DNA from 4 places in the Streptomyces sp. NRRL F-5650 genome. Region 3 is predicted to be linked to each of the others. Evidence: riboswitches for the same ligand, from Rfam matches in the RefSeq annotation. Region 3 holds a riboswitch; each other region holds the start of a gene.

Region 1 (3,814 bases), on a different contig from region 3:
GCGGGCCGCCCTCACCCTCGAGGCCGCGGCCCGCGCCGCGGGGCTGTCGCCCGCCCACCTCTCCCGTCTGGAGACCGGGCAGCGCCAGCCCTCGCTGCCGATGCTGCTCGCCCTCGCCCGCGTCTACGGTACGACCGTCGCCGGGCTGCTGGGCGAGACGGCCGCCGACCGGGACGCCGTCGTGCGCGCCGCGGACATGGAACCCACCGCCGCGGGCGGCTGGACGTACTACCGGGCGGGCGCGCCGGGCCGTGGCATGCAGGCCCTGCGGGTCCAGGTGCCCCACGGCTCCCAGGGCGACGTCGTGCGGGTGCACCCCGGGGAGGAGTGGCTCCACGTCCTGCGTGGGCGGCTGCGGCTGCGCCTCGGAGACACCGAGCACCGGCTCACCGCCGGGGACGGCGCCCACTTCGACTCCATGACCCCGCACCGGATCGCGGCCCAGGACCCCGACGGGGTCGAGCTGCTCTTCGTCCACACCCTGCTGCAGAGCCCGACGGCCGCGCTGTGCCTCGGCCCGACCCCTGGAGAGACGCCATGAGTGCCATCGAGGACAAGTTCCCGCGCGCCCTGTGGGTGCGGCTGGTCATCTACATCGCCCTGGGGCACGTCTTCGGCGGCTTCCTCTACCTGCTGTTCGAGGTGGGCGCCAAGTAACGCCCCGTCCGCGGGCGGGCGGCTCAGTCCACCATGCGCTCGCGCAGGCGCTCCCGGGTCCCGGGAGTGAGCCGCAGCCCTTGCTCCAGGTAGGCGTCGACGCCGCCCCAGGTCTCCTCGATCGTCTCGAAGGCCGCCGCCAGGTACTCGGCGCGCGCGTCGAAGAGGGGGCTGAGCAGCTCCATGACCTCGGGGGAGTAGGCGGAGGCGGCGGAGCTGCTGCGGTGCACCTTGTAGCGGCGGTGCGTGGCGTTGGACTTCAGGTAGTCCTCGACGATCGCGTCGCGCTCGACGCCCAGGGCGAGGAGGGTGACCGCGATCGACAGGCCCGCGCGGTCCTTGCCGGCCGCGCAGTGCATCAGCGCGGGCACGCTGTCCTCGGCGAGCGCGTGCAGGATCCGGGAGTGCTCCGCGGTGCGCTCGGTGACGATCGAACGGTAGGAGGCGATCATCCGGCGGGCGCCCTTGCCGTCGCCGAGGATCCCGTGCAGTTGGCCGAGGTCTCCGTCCCGGACCATCTTCCAGAACTCGGCCCCGTCCGCCGGGTCGCTCAGCGGAAGGTTCACATTGCGCACGCCGGGCAGCTCGACGTCCGGGCCCTCCAGCTTCTGGTCGGCCGCGTTGCGGAAGTCGAAGATCGTGTGCAGGCCCAGCGAGGCCAGGAACGCGGCGTCCTCACCGGTGGCGTGCGCCAGGTGCCCGCTGCGGAACAGCACCCCCTGCCGTACCCGCCGGCCGTCCACGGTCGGCAGTCCGCCCACGTCCCGGAAGTTGCGCACACCGCTCAGCTCGGGTTCGGTCGACGGGACCTGCTGCGTCACGGGGGCTCCTCCCACTCCGTTCCGCCGTCGCTGCTCGCCGGCGGGTGCCACTCGACGATACGGCATGACCAGTACGGGAAAGCAGCTCCGAGTGGGGCATTCCGGGCCGGTAAGCGTCGTCTGTCCGAATTGGTGTCTTGGTGGTAACTGGCCCTGAAATGGCGAAGGGTGGGCAAGAGGTGCGTGAGCAGCGTCATATCCGTGACCGTGCGTTGTCCGTCATGTTCACGTAATTGGGCCGCTTCCCAAGGGAATTCAGGGAAAGCGGTGCGGCGGAAATCGACGCAGTGTTACCGCGTTTTTCCGTAAAGGATCAATGGAAACGCCCGGTGCGCGAACCTCTCGCTTGTTTCCGCGCGTCCCGGTCCCTTACGTTCACCACCGATCCGGACGGACGCCTAATCCTGCCGCCGACCGGAGCCCGTATTCATCCACCACCCGTACACGGCAGGAGCGGGGGACCCACAGGTAGAACTGCCTGTTCCGGTTCCCGGAACGGCTTGGGGTAAAGCCGCGTTCCGGCGCGGCCGGGCATCTCCAGCCCGCACCCGACAGCTCACCTCGCAGGCGCCGGAGAGGAATTCGCCATGCCCGCGAAGGGTAAGCACCGCCGTACCAGGGCCCTGCGCCTGACCCGCACCATCGCCGTCGCCGGAACCGGCGGCGCCGCGCTCGCGCTGCCGCTGCTGGGTGCCGCCGCCGCCAACGCCGCTCCCGCGCACTCCGTTTCCGGGCAGTCCGCGCAGTCCGTTCCGGCGTCGGCCGAGAAGGCCGCCGCGAACGGCTCCGGCAAGAACTCGGATTCCCGGACGTACACCGTGAAGAGCGGTGACTACCTTTCGAAGATCGCCGACGAGCAGCACGTCGACGGCGGCTGGAAGAAGCTCTACGCGGACAACCGCGAGGCCGTCGGGTCCGACCCGTCGCTGATCCACCCCGGGCTCAAGCTCTCGATCGCCGGCAAGGCGGCCAAGTCGTCGGCGCCGTCCTCCGCGCCGTCGCAGAAGACCGCCGAGAAGCCCGCCAAGAAGCCCGCCGAGAAGACCGCCGCCGAGAAGCCGGCGGACGCCGCGACGACCTCCTCCTCCCGGTCCTCGGACACCGGCACCCAGTCCGCGGGCACCACCAGCGGCTACACCTCCCCCGTCGCGGGCGGCACCGTCGGCACCCCGTACCACCAGTCCGGCAGCATGTGGTCCAGCGGCTACCACACCGGCACCGACTTCGTCGTCCCGACCGGCACCTCGCTCAAGGCCGTCGGCGCGGGCACCGTCGTCTCGGCCGGCTGGGGCGGCGCGTACGGCAACCAGGTCGTCATCAAGCTCGCCGACGGCCACTACGCCCAGTACGCCCACCTCTCCTCGCTCTCCGTCTCCGCCGGCCAGTCGGTGACGGCGGGCCAGCAGGTCGGGCTCTCGGGTGCCACCGGCAACGTGACCGGCCCGCACCTGCACTTCGAGATCCGCACCACGCCGGACTACGGCTCGGACATCGACCCGATCGCGTTCCTGCGCTCGCACGGCGTCTCCGTCTGACGACCGGTTCCGCGCGGTCGCCGCGCCCCGAAGGCCGGACCCCGATCCCCGGGTCCGGCCTTCGGCGCACCCGCTGTGCGGCGGACCCGCCCTCCGCCGTATTCCGGAATTGACGAACACTTTAGGAGTGGCTTATCTCACCGCCCGTCAACCCTTTCCTACGGTCGCGTAGGTCACATTCCAAGGTGAATCATGGGCCGACGTGGCAGACGATTCGAAGAGTGACAGCAGAGCAGTGATCGGGTCGTACGTGGCGGTGGGGGACAGCTTCACCGAGGGCGTCGGCGACCCCGGCCCCGACGGCGCGTTCGTCGGCTGGGCCGACCGACTGGCCGTCCTGCTCGCCGACCGGCGCCCCGAGGGCGACTTCACGTACACGAACCTCGCCGTGCGCGGCAGGCTCCTCGACCAGATCGTGGCGGAACAGGTCCCGCGGGTCGAGGCCCTCGCGCCGGACCTGGTCTCGTTCGCGGCGGGCGGCAACGACATCATCCGGCCCGGCACCGACCCCGACGAGGTCGCCGAGCGGTTCGAACGGGCGGTGGCCGCACTGACCGCCGCGGCCGGCACCGTCCTGGTGACCACCGGGTTCGACACCCGCGGGGTGCCCGTCCTCAAGCACCTGCGCGGCAAGATCGCCACGTACAACGGACACGTCCGCGCCGTCGCCGACCGCTACGGCTGCCCCGTGCTGGACCTCTGGTCGCTCCGCGGCGTCCAGGACCGCAGGGCGTGGGACGCGGACCGGCTGCACCTGTCGCCGGAGGGCCACACCCGCGTGGCGCTCCGCGCCGGACAGGC
Region 2 (3,814 bases), on a different contig from region 3:
GGACATCATGCACTTGAAGCCGTTGCGCTGGGCCAGCTCCACGGCGTCCAGGGTCTCGGTCAGCGAACCGATCTGGTTGACCTTGACCAGCAGGGCGTTGGCCGAGTTCTCCTCGATGCCGCGGGCCAGGCGCTCCGGGTTGGTGACGAACAGGTCGTCGCCGACGAGCTGGACCTTGTCGCCGAGCTTGGCGGTGATGGTGTTCCAGCCGTCCCAGTCGTCCTCGAACAGCGGGTCCTCGATGGAGACCAGCGGGTACGCCTCGACCAGCTCGGCGTAGTACTCGGTCATCTCGGCGGCGGTGCGCTCCTTGCCCTCGAAGGAGTAGGAGCCGTCCTTGTAGAACTCGGACGCGGCGACGTCGAGCGCCAGGGCGATCTGCTCGCCGGGGGTGTAGCCGGCCTCCTTGATCGCCTCCAGGATGAGGTCGAGGGCCTCGCGGTTGGAGCCGAGGTTCGGCGCGAAGCCGCCCTCGTCGCCCAGACCGGTGGCCAGGCCCTTGTTCTTCAGGACCTTCTTGAGGGTGTGGTAGACCTCGGCGCCCCAGCGCAGCGCCTCGGAGAAGGACTCCGCGCCGATCGGGGCGATCATGAACTCCTGGATGTCCACGTTGGAGTCGGCGTGCGAGCCGCCGTTCAGGATGTTCATCATCGGCACCGGCAGCAGGTGCGCGTTCGGGCCGCCCAGGTAGCGGAAGAGCGGCAGGTCCGACGCCTCGGAGGCGGCGTGGGCGACGGCCAGGGAGACGCCGAGGATGGCGTTGGCGCCGAGCGAGCCCTTGTTGTCGGTGGCGTCCAGGTCGAACATGGCCTGGTCGATCAGCCGCTGCTCGGTGGCGTCGTAGCCGACCAGCTCCGGGCCGATCTGCTCGATGACGGCGAGGACGGCCTTCTCCACGCCCTTGCCGAGGTAACGGCCCGGGTCGCCGTCACGGAGTTCGATGGCCTCGAAGGCACCGGTGGAGGCGCCGGACGGAACGGCGGCACGCCCGGTGCTGCCGTCGTCGAGGCCGACCTCGACCTCGACCGTGGGGTTGCCTCGGGAGTCCAGGATTTCCCGGGCTACGACGACGTCGATGGACGGCACGAGCATCTCCTTCTTCAATGTGACGCTTCGGTGTGACGCGCGGTCCCGCGGGACCGCGGCGGCTCTGCGGGACCGAGCCTAACCGGCTCCGGGCGATCGGCCAGCCGATCGCCCACCCGCTGGACAGAACCGAGAGTAAATTGTTTCCGAACGGAACAAAGACGTTTCCGGAAACCGGACGGCGCCCGCGCGCACGGGACGCGAAAAATCCCGCCCCGGTGCGTACGGGGGAACACGCACCGGGGCGGGAGTCGCGGGAGCCGCGCCCCTTACTTGAGGTGCAGCATCTGGCCCGGGTAGATCAGGTCGGCGTCGTCGACGATGTCGTCGTTCAGCTTGAACAGCTTCGCCCAGCCGCCCTTGACGTCGTGCGCGTCGGCGATCGAGCTGAGGGTGTCGCCCTTGACGACCTTGTACTCGCCGTCACCCTTCTCGACCTTCTTGCCGGTCGGGGTGGTGACGGTCTTCTTCTCGGCCTTCGGCTCGCTCTTCTGCTGCGCGGCGGGGCGCTCGGCGGAGCGGGACGCCTTCTGCTCGGTGGAGCGCTCGGCGGTGGAGCCGCTGCTCTGGCTCTGGGAGCTCTGCGAGCTGCCGGAGCCGCTGTCCTGGGAGCCGCCACCGGTGTACGCGGCGCCCGACAGGCCGGTGCCGCAGACCGGCCAGGCACCCTTGCCCTGGCCCGCGAGCACCTTCTCGGCGATCTGGATCTGCTGGGCCTTGCTCGCCTGGTCGGCGGTGGAGGCGTACTGCGTACCGCCGTAGGCGGCCCAGGTGGAGGCGGAGAACTGCAGACCGCCGTAGTAACCGTTGCCGGTGTTGATGGACCAGTTGCCGCCGGACTCGCACTGGGCGACGGCGTCCCACTCGGACGCGGTGGCGGCGGAGGCGTTGCCGGCCGCCATCAGCGGGGCGGCGACGGCGGCACCGGTGACACCGGCGACGGCGATGACACGGGTGGCCTTGGACGGACGACGGTGCTTGCCCTTGCCGGAAAACAGCATGGTTGATCCCCTCACCGACGCCTGCGAGGTGAGCTGTCGGGTTCGGGCCGGTTGAGTTGCCCGGCCGGGTCCCTCCCGGGACTCGGCTTCACCCCTAGCCGCTCCGGCTCAACTGCCCGGCGCGGCGCTTACCTTGGGTCCCCCGCTCCTGCCTGCGGCGCTTGACGCGACGACTGTTCCCGTACGGCCGCTGGCAGGATTCGGCGTTGCGGCTGTCGGGGCCCGCGGTGGCGAGCGGTCATGACCGTAGACACGCGCTCCGCGGTTTTTCAAAGACGATCACGGCTTCTGAGACCTATCTCTCACGAGATCCAAAAGGGACATACAGCCTCTAACCGTGACGTGAACTCCCCCTACTTTTCGTCCGATTCGCCCGTGACCGTGAGCGTCTGACCGGGGAGGATGTGGTCCGGGTCGGCGCCGACCACCTTCTTGTTGTCGGCGTAGAGCGCACGCCACCCGCCGTCGAGGTCAAGGGAGTCGGCGATGGCCCAGAGGTTGTCGCCCGAGCGGACCGTGTACGAACCGTCCCCGGACTCACGCGGCTCGCCGTCGCGCGAGGCGTGCCGCCCCGCCGACCCGTCGGCGCGCCCCGGGTCCGCCGCACCCTCGTCCGCGCTGTCGCCGCGGTGCCGGCCGGAGCCGGACGAGCCTCCGTCGCCCGGCTGTTCCGCACGGGCGCCCGCGCGGGATTCGGCCGATGTGTCCGACTTGGTGGAGGAGTCCGCGTCCCCGGACGGGGTTGCCGAGGGAGAGTCGGACGACGGCGAAGAAGAGGGCGAAGGGGACGAAGAGGGCGCCTTGGACGTCGACTCGGGAGCCTCACTCGCGCCGGCCGGATCCTCCGTGTCCGCCGAGGAGGAGGAACCGGACGACTCGGACGACTGCGACGACCCGGGCGTTCCGGTGGTCTTGGGCGTCTCGGACGGCTGGGACGACTCGGAACCGTCCGTCTTCCCCGACGCGTCCGAGCCCTCCGACGCACCGTCACCCGCCGCGTCCGAGCCGCCGCCCCCCGAGCCGTTGCCCAGGCCGGCCAGCAGCCCGCAGGTCGGCCAGGCGGCGATGCCCTGGTCCGCGTACATCTTCTCGGCGATGCGTATCTGCTGCGACCGGCTGGCCTCGTCGGCGCTGGGGGCGTAGTCGAGGCCGCCGTAGCTCTCCCAGGCCTCCTGGGAGAGCTGGAGACCGCCGTAGTACCCGTTGCCGCTGTTCTGGCTCCAGGCGCCGCCGGTCTCGCACTCGGCCACCTGGTCCCAGGTCCCCGAACCGGCCGCGTGCGCGCCGGTGGCGCCGAGCAGCGGGATCGCGATGGCGGAGCCGGTCACTCCGGCGGCGACGACCAGGGCGGGAGCCTGGCGGGGGCGACGGTGACGACCGTTCCCGGAGAGCATGCGAGGACCTTTCACGAGACGACGGGGGCCACGCGGCGGATGACGCTCGACACCACGTTGATCCGTGAACGTATAGGGAGATCATCACTTGTCACAAGTTCATGCCGCGCAGATCACGTGAAGATCACAAACCTGAGCGCGTGTCACGTTTGCGTGGACGCCCCGCCGTTGCCGGCCGACGGGGCGGACGGTGTGAACGACACGGGCAGCGTGCGCAGACCCCGCATGATGAGGCCGCCGCGCCACCGGAGTTCGGCCGGGTCCGCGGCGAGGCGGAGGTCGGGCAGCCGGGTGAGGAGCGTGGCCAGCGCCGTCTGCCCCTCCAGCCGGGCG
Region 3 (3,814 bases):
GAGGACCACGTCGTCACGGTTGCCGCGGGCCGCGAGCCACTTGCCGAGGACGGTCTCGGACTCGCCGCCGCTGTTGCCGTCGACCCAGGCGGAGTAGGAGTCGGCGGTGTCGACGAAGTTGCCGCCCGCCGCCGTGTAGGCGTCGAGGACGGCGAAGGAGGTGGCTTCGTCGGCGGTCCAGCCGAAGACGTTGCCGCCGAGGGCCAGGGGGAAGACCTCGAGGTCGGAGGAGCCGAGCTTGCGCAGAGAAGTCATGTAAAGGGTCAACGACCGTGGCGGAGCGCGGCATTCCGGCAGGCGCGCAAAGATCCCGCAAACCGGCAGCCCTGACGTCGGGGGGTTGGCCGTCAGGACCGCCGGGGTTCAGCGGGCGCCCAGGGGTGGGTCAGGGGGTGAGGCCCTTGCTCTGCAGCCAGGCCATCGGGTCGATGCCCGAGCCGTCGGCGGTGTGGACCTCGAGGTGGAGGTGGGCGCCGGTCACGTTGCCGGTGGCGCCGACGCGGCCGATGACGTCACCGGTGGTGACCTTCTGGCCGACGCTGACGTTGATGGACGACTGGTGCGCGTACCAGAGTTCGGTGCCGTCGTCGAGGGTGAGCACGGTCTTGTAGCCGTAGGACCCGTCCCAGCCGGCCGACGTGATGGTGCCGCTGTGCACCGCCTTGAGCAGGGTGCCCGTGGGGGCGGCGAAGTCGAGGCCGGTGTGGTGGCCGGAGGACCACAGGGAGCCGGCCTGGTTGAAGGTGGAGGAGATCGTGTACGAGGAGGTCGGCAGCGTGAACTGCTTGGCCAGCTTCGCGAGCCGCTCGGCCTCGGCCTTCTTCGCGGCTTCCTCCTCCGCCTTCTTCTTGGCGGCGGCGGCCTTCTCCTCGGCCTCCTTGGCGGCCTTGGCCGCTGCTTCCGCGGCCTTCTTCTCGGCGGCGGCCTGGGCTTCGGCGGCGGCCTTGGTCTCGACCTGGGCCTGCTGCTGCTCGGCCTGCGCCATGATCCGGGCCCGCAGCGACTCACCGGCGCCGGCGGCGTCCGTGTTCTGCGAGGTGTCCGCGGCGACGGCCTGGGTGATGCCGCTGAGCGGGGTGGCGGAACCCTCGGGCTCCGGCTCCTCGCCGCCGGGCATCAGCGAGCCGACGTTCGGCAGGTCGGGCAGGGAGATGGAGACCGGCGGCTTGCCGGTCTGCGCGCTGGCCATGCCGCCCGCGCCGACTGCGGCTATGACACCGACGCCGAGGACGGTGGAGCTGCGGGCGAGTCCGCCGCGCTGCTTGGCGACGCGGTGCCGGCCGCGCACGGGGCGGATGGACTCCGCGGTGGGGTTCCACTCCTCCCAGGGACCCTCTTCGGCGCGGGGGGCGTCGTAGCCGAAGGTGTCGGTGCCGTGCCCGGTGGGTACGAACGGGGCCTCGGGGGCAGGCCGGTTGGACGCCACGTGGGCGTACTCCTTTCCTTCCTTCCGCCTACCGGGTTAGCTGACGGGTTCGGAGCAGGAAGGTCTCCTACGGGTGTGTGCCGACCGTGTTTCCACGGCGCCACACGCCCGATTCACCCCAATGTGATGGTTCCCCGGTTCCCTTGCGGGATTCGGCGCGTGCGCACGGAGCCGCCTTCTGTGACGGCTGGGACGACCGCGCTGCGTTATCGAACGTTAATAGACGGGGGGCTCGGATTCCAAGCCATTCCGCTTGATCATTAACGGAAACGGCCGGTACATACACCTCACGACCGGTGAAACCCGGGCGAGTTGACCGCCCCTCAGTATTCCTCTTCACGCCACTGCGTTCTGACGGTGTGTCAGTTGTTATGCGGAGGGGGACCGGGCCGTCACGGCTCGTGACATTGATCTTGGTCCCCGCGCCGGGGCCGGCGCACGGCGAGCAGCGCCATGTCGTCCGCCATGCCGCCCCCCGAGTGCCTGCGCACGTCCTCGGCGAGGGCGTCGAGCAGCGCCGCCGGATCCCGGAAGGCACGGCCCGCCAGCCGCGCCTGCGGATCGTAGAACTCGCCCTTGGCGTCCCGGGCTTCGGTCAGTCCGTCGGTGTAGAGCAGCAGCGTGGCCCCACCGGGGAAGTCGGCCTCCTCCGCCCGGTCGGGCCACACCCCCAGCTCGCCCATGCCGAGCGGCAGCGCCGACTCGCGGGCGGGCAGCGGGCCGACGCTGCCGTCGGCGTGCAGCATCAGGGGCGGCGGGTGGCCGCGGTTGACGATGCGTACGGTCCCGTCGCCGTGCGGGAGTTCGGCGAGGATCGCGGTGGTGAAGCCCTCGAAGGCGTCCAGTCCGTCCCGCCGGGTGCCCTCGCGCGCCAGGGCCCGCTCCAGACGCTGCGCCACCGCCTCCAGCGTCGCCTCCTGCTCGGCGGCCTCGCGGAAGGCGCCGATCACGACGGCGACGGCGGCCACCGCGCCCATGCCCTTGCCCCGCACGTCGCCGACGATGAGCCGGACGCCGCGGGCGCTGTCCTGCACCGCGTACAGGTCGCCGCCGATGAAGGCGTCGGCCTGCGCGGCCTCGTAGCAGACGGCGATCTCGAAACCGGCGATGCGCTCGGCGGGTTCGGGCAGCACGGCGCGCTGGGCGGCCTCGGCGATCTCACGGACGGAGACGAGGCGTGCGCCGGCGCGCCGGACGAAGCCGTTCACCAGGACGGCGAGCACGGCGACCGTCGCGATGGTGATCAGCTCGGTGAGGGAGTCGACGTAGCGGATGACGCCCTTGGCGAGCTGCAGCCCGATGACCGCGACGACGACGGTGACGCCCGTGAGCACCGTGCCGCGCCGCGAGTAGACCGGAGCGGCGATCAGGGGCGCGGCCGCGTAGAGGGGGCCGGCGGTGAAGTATCTCGGGGTGAGGATGTCGTACAGGATGGCGACGGCGATCAGCAGGACGGGGAGCGCGAGCACGAAGGCCCGCCGGAACCCGGCCCGGCGGCGCGGCGGCGGCCCGGCGGGCGGCTCGTCGTCGCCGAGGCCGGGGTCGGGGGCGGGATCACCGGGGAGCCGGCCGCCGGCTCTGGCGACCGCTCCCTCGTCGTCCACGTCACCTGGCCGCACCACTCGTCTCCCGCCACCCCGCACGTCCGCGTGCCGCTTGCCGCTTGCCGTCCAGGAGTCCAGGTTTCCGGGAGCGGGGGCGGGCGGCGAGCGGTGGGGGGCCGACCGGATGACGGAGGCGCCGGAGAGGAGAACGCACCGAGGAACGCACCGAGGGCCGGAACCCTTTCGGATTCCGGCCCTCGGCCTTCAGTAGCGGGGACAGGATTTGAACCTGCGACCTCTGGGTTATGAGCCCAGCGAGCTACCGAGCTGCTCCACCCCGCGTCGTTGTGTGCACCACTGTACGTCATCCCGGGACCGGAATGCACATCGGTATCCCCGCGGGGGCCTCCTACCGCTCCAGATGCCGGTTCGGTGCCGTGGCCCGGGCCTCGAACGCGGGCAGTACGACGACGTCGGCGCCCCCGGCGGCGAGCACCCCGCTGCCGTCCGGCTCCGTCACGAAGGTGTCCGGCTCCCGCCAGGCCGTGACGACACGGCGCACCCCGGCGTCCAGGATCAGCCGGGCACAGGGCGCGGGCCGGGAGGCCCGGCGGGCACAGGGCTCGAGACTGCTGTACACGGTGGCGCGGGCGAGCCGGGGGTCGTCCGGCGCGATCTTCGCGAGCGCGGCCTCCTCCGCGTGCACGACCGCGTCGCCCCCCTCCCGCGAATGCCCCCGCGCCAGCTCACTCCCGTCGGCGGCGACCACGACCGCCCCCACGCTGAAGGCGGTGTCCGACGGCGGGCACAGCTCGGCCAGCTCGCAGGCGAGCGCGAGCCAGTG
Region 4 (3,814 bases), on a different contig from region 3:
GCCTTTCTTCTTTTCCCTTCCGACCGAAAGAAAAGCAGCCCGGAACAGCCCTGAATTCCCCGGCCCTTTTCTACGGCACTCGTGTTACTTCGGGAGACCCGCCGTGTTTACGCGGTGTTGCGCATTCCTCACGCGCTCCGTCCGCCCGCCACCGGAGGCGAATCGCAGCCGGTACGCCGACGCCGACCGTTCGGTGTGCAGCGTCATGAGCGCCCGCGCCCGTTCACTGTCGCCCCGGGCCACCGCGTCGACGATCGCGCCGTACTCCGCCCAGTACTTCACCGGCCCGGCCGGGACGTCCTGGACGTACATCCAGGCGATCTTGTGGCGCAGCTGGGTCAGCAGCGCCGCCAGGGAAGGGCTGCCGGCCGACCGGGCGAGGGTCTCGTGGAACCAGCCGCCCAGCGGTCGCAGGTCCTCGCCGGTGCCGTGCCTGGCCCGTTCCTGCCCCAGCCGGACCAGGCCGCGCAGCACCCTGAGGTGGGCCTCGGTGCGCCGCCGGGCGGCCCGCGAGGCGGCGAGCGGCTCCAGGAGCGCTCGGGTCTCCAGCAGGTCGGCGGCCTCCTGCTCGGTGGGCTCCGCGACGCAGGCGCCCGCGTGCCGCCGGGTCACCACGAAGCCCTCCGCCTCCAGCGTGCGCAGGGCCTCACGCACGGGGACGCGCGAGACGCCGTAACGGCGGGCGAGGATCTCCTCGGTGAGCCGGCTGCCGCGACCGTGGACGCCGGCGACTATGTCGTCCCGGATCGCCGTGCACACAGAATGCGCCGGAATACGCATGACCGACCTCCGTCTGGATCCCTGAAACGTCGACGATGGACGCATGTCCAGTGACTCTAGGCCAATCAAGCGAATAGGAATGCGAAAAGCCCCGACTCCAGGAGCCGGGGCTTTTCGAATGCGGCCGTCAGACGCTCACGCCGTGGGAGCGGAGATAGGCGACGGGGTCCATGTCCGAGCCGTACTCGGGGCTGGTACGGGCCTCGAAGTGCAGGTGGGGTCCGGTGACGTTGCCGGTGGCGCCGGAGAGGCCGATCTGCTGGCCCGGCTCGACCGACTGGCCGACCGAGACGCCGATGGAGGACAGGTGCCCGTACTGCGTGTACGTACCGTCGTGCATCCTGATCACGACCTGGTTGCCGTACGACCCGCCCCAGCCGGCCTCCACCACGGTGCCGACGCCGACCGCGTGCACGGACGTGCCGCTGGAGGCGTGGAAGTCGATGCCGGTGTGGCTGCCCGAGGACCACAGGGAGCTGCCGGCCTGGTACGCGGTGGAGACGTAGGAGGCGGTGATCGGCGCGACGAAGGTGTTCAGGCGTTTGCGTTCCGCCTCCCGCGCGGCGCGCTCCTTGGCCTCGCGCGCCTCCTTGGCCGCCTCGGCCGCCCGCTCGCGGGCCGCTTCCCTGGCCGCCTCACGGGCGGCGGCGTCCACGGCCGCCTGCTTCTGGGCGACGGCCTGGGCATCGACCTCGTCGGCTATGGAGTCGCCGATGGTGACGACCGGAGTGAGTCCGCTCTGCTCCACCTCGGGCTCGGCGGCGAGCGCCGGAGCGGCGAGGGTGCCGACGACGCCGGTGGTGGCGAGGGCCGCGACTCCCGCGGCGCGGGCGGTGGTGCGGTGCGCCCGGCTGGGGCGGCGGTGCTTCCCGGTGGCGCGCGTGAACGCCATGTAGAGGCTTGTCCTTTCCTTCCCTCTCGCCTACCGGGTTAGCTGACGGGTTCGGAGGTGGAAGGTCTCCTACGGACCCCCTCGCTGCGCGCGGGCGTCCGATTCACCCCAGGGACTGCGGTGGGTCCCCGGCTCCCCTGGCTCGCGCCGTACGGGGACTCGGCGATGACTGTCCGGTGCCGCGGGTGCGGCGCACTGCCTGACGAACAGCCCGGACGACGCTAAACGCGGCTGCGTTCAATCCTCAAACGCAACAGGCTTTTTGTAGCGCACGCCACAGGGCAGACGGGCAACCACTCCCCCAATCCGGACAAACGGCGGCCCTGGTGACACTCCGGTCACAGGGCCGCCGCGCGCGCGTGCCCGCTACTCGGCCGCCACCACGGTGACTTCACCGATGCCGAGGGCCTCGACGGGCTCCTTGATCTGCGCCGCGTCGCCCACGAGGACCGTCACGAGGCGGTCCACCGGGAAGGCGTTCACGACCGCCGCCGTGGCCTCCACGGTGCCCGTGGCGGCCAGTTGGCGGTAGAGCGTGGCCTGGAAGTCGTCGGGCAGGTGCTGCTCGACCTGGTCGGCGAGCGTGTCCGCCACGGCTGCCGCCGTCTCGTACTTGAGCGGAGCCACGCCCACCAGGTTCTGCACGGCCACGTCGCGCTCGGCGTCGGTGAGCCCCTCCGCGGCGAGCTTGCGCAGCACGGTCCACAGGTCCTCCAGGGCGGGACCGGTGTTGGGGGTGTCTACGGAGCCGCTGATGGCGAGCATCGCGGCGCCCGTGCCGTCCGGCGCGGACCGCAGGACCTGGCCGAACGCCCGGACGCCGTAGGTGTAGCCCTTCTCCTCGCGCAGGACGCGGTCCAGGCGCGAGGTGAGGGTGCCGCCGAGGCAGTAGGTGCCGAGGACCTGCGCGGGCCAGACGCGGTCGTGCCGGTCGGCGCCGGTGCGGCCGATCAGCAACTGCGTCTGGACGGCGCCGGGACGGTCGACGATGACGACCCGGCCCCGGTCGTCGGCGGTCACCGGGGGCACGGGGCGCGGCTCGGCGGCCGCACCGGTCCAGGCGCCCAGGGTCTCGCCGAGCAGCACGTCCAGCTCGACGCCGGTGAGGTCGCCGACGACCACGGCGGTGGCCGTGGCGGGGCGGACGTGCCGCTCGTAGAAGGCGCGTACGGCGGCCGAGTCGACCGCCGCGACCGTCTCCTCGGTGCCCTGGCGCGGGCGGGACATGCGCGAGTCGGCCGGGAACAGCTCCTTGTAGAGCTCCTTCGCGGCACGGCGGGAGGGATTGGCCAGCTCGTGCGGGATCTCGTCGAGCCGGTTGCGTACCAGCCGTTCGACCTCGCCGTCGGCGAAGGCGGGCGCCCTGAGGGCGTCGGCGAGCAGGCCGAGGCCCTTGGCGAGGCGCGAGGCGGGCACCTCCAGGCTCAGCCGGACGCCGGGGTGGTCGGCGTGCGCGTCGAGGGTGGCACCGCAGCGCTCCAGCTCGGCGGCGAACTCCTCGGCGGAGTGCTTGTCGGTGCCCTCGGAGAAGGCGCGCGCCATGATGGTGGCGACGCCGTCGAGTCCGGCCGGCTCGGCGTCCAGCGGTGCGTCCAGGAGCACCTCGACGGCGACGACCTGCTGGCCGGGGCGGTGGCACCGCAGCACGGTGAGGCCGTTGCCCAGGCTGCCGCGCTCGGGGGCGGGGAACGCCCAGGGCTTGGGCTCGCCGGCCTGCGGCTGTGCGTGGAAGTCCATGGTGGCGAGCTCGGTCACTTGGCCGCCTCCTCGTTCTCGTCGGTGGCGTCGGTCACCGGAACGGTGACGCTGGTCTCGTCGGCCTCGGTCTCGCCGGCCGGGGCGGTGGGCTCGTAGACGAGCACCGCGCGGTTGTCGGGGCGCAGGCGGGCCTTGGCGACCTCCTGGACCTCCTCCGCGGTCACCTCCAGCACCCGCTGCACGGCGGTCAGGGCGAGCTGCGGGTCGCCGAACAGGACGGCGTACCGGCACAGTTCGTCGGCGCGGCCGGCGACGGTGCCCAGGCGGTCCAGCCACTCGCGCTCCAACTGGGCCTGGGCGCGCTCCATCTCCTCGGCCGTGGGCCCCTCTTCGGCGAACCGGGCCAGCTCCTCGTCGACGGCGGCCTCGATGACCGGCACCTCG

The links. A riboswitch is a leader RNA that binds a small molecule or an ion and turns the genes downstream of it on or off. The one in region 3 is predicted to bind cyclic di-AMP.
Region 1: linked by a shared signal. The riboswitch ahead of IG88_RS0122120 (M23 family metallopeptidase) and the one ahead of IG88_RS0134735 (M23 family metallopeptidase) in region 3 are both predicted to bind cyclic di-AMP.
Region 2: linked by a shared signal. The riboswitch ahead of rpfA (resuscitation-promoting factor protein RpfA) and the one ahead of IG88_RS0134735 (M23 family metallopeptidase) in region 3 are both predicted to bind cyclic di-AMP.
Region 4: linked by a shared signal. The riboswitch ahead of IG88_RS0110050 (M23 family metallopeptidase) and the one ahead of IG88_RS0134735 (M23 family metallopeptidase) in region 3 are both predicted to bind cyclic di-AMP.

Annotation. Positions count from the first base shown of each region.
Region 1 is NZ_JOGV01000026.1:40,877-44,690, forward strand. Features, by position in the region: gene IG88_RS0122105 (helix-turn-helix domain-containing protein) at 1-541, shown strand, start outside; gene IG88_RS38865 (DUF6126 family protein) at 538-657, shown strand; gene IG88_RS0122115 (tyrosine-protein phosphatase) at 681-1,478, opposite strand; cyclic di-AMP (ydaO/yuaA leader) riboswitch at 1,904-2,061, shown strand; gene IG88_RS0122120 (M23 family metallopeptidase) at 2,066-3,013, shown strand; gene IG88_RS0122125 (SGNH/GDSL hydrolase family protein) at 3,249-3,814, shown strand, end outside.
Region 2 is NZ_JOGV01000038.1:69,975-73,788, forward strand. Features, by position in the region: gene eno (phosphopyruvate hydratase) at 1-1,086, opposite strand, end outside; gene rpfA (resuscitation-promoting factor protein RpfA) at 1,356-2,087, opposite strand; cyclic di-AMP (ydaO/yuaA leader) riboswitch at 2,091-2,257, opposite strand; gene IG88_RS0128315 (transglycosylase family protein) at 2,441-3,481, opposite strand; gene IG88_RS0128320 (cytochrome P450 family protein) at 3,625-3,814, opposite strand, start outside.
Region 3 is NZ_JOGV01000061.1:59,348-63,161, reverse strand. Features, by position in the region: gene IG88_RS0134740 (aldo/keto reductase) at 1-255, opposite strand, end outside; gene IG88_RS0134735 (M23 family metallopeptidase) at 386-1,426, opposite strand; cyclic di-AMP (ydaO/yuaA leader) riboswitch at 1,438-1,594, opposite strand; gene IG88_RS0134730 (PP2C family protein-serine/threonine phosphatase) at 1,819-3,030, opposite strand; tRNA gene IG88_RS0134725 (tRNA-Met) at 3,239-3,312, opposite strand; gene IG88_RS0134720 (dihydrofolate reductase family protein) at 3,380-3,814, opposite strand, start outside.
Region 4 is NZ_JOGV01000008.1:57,742-61,555, forward strand. Features, by position in the region: gene IG88_RS0110045 (GntR family transcriptional regulator) at 85-780, opposite strand; gene IG88_RS0110050 (M23 family metallopeptidase) at 908-1,672, opposite strand; cyclic di-AMP (ydaO/yuaA leader) riboswitch at 1,685-1,847, opposite strand; gene IG88_RS0110055 (M16 family metallopeptidase) at 2,039-3,427, opposite strand; gene IG88_RS0110060 (M16 family metallopeptidase) at 3,424-3,814, opposite strand, start outside.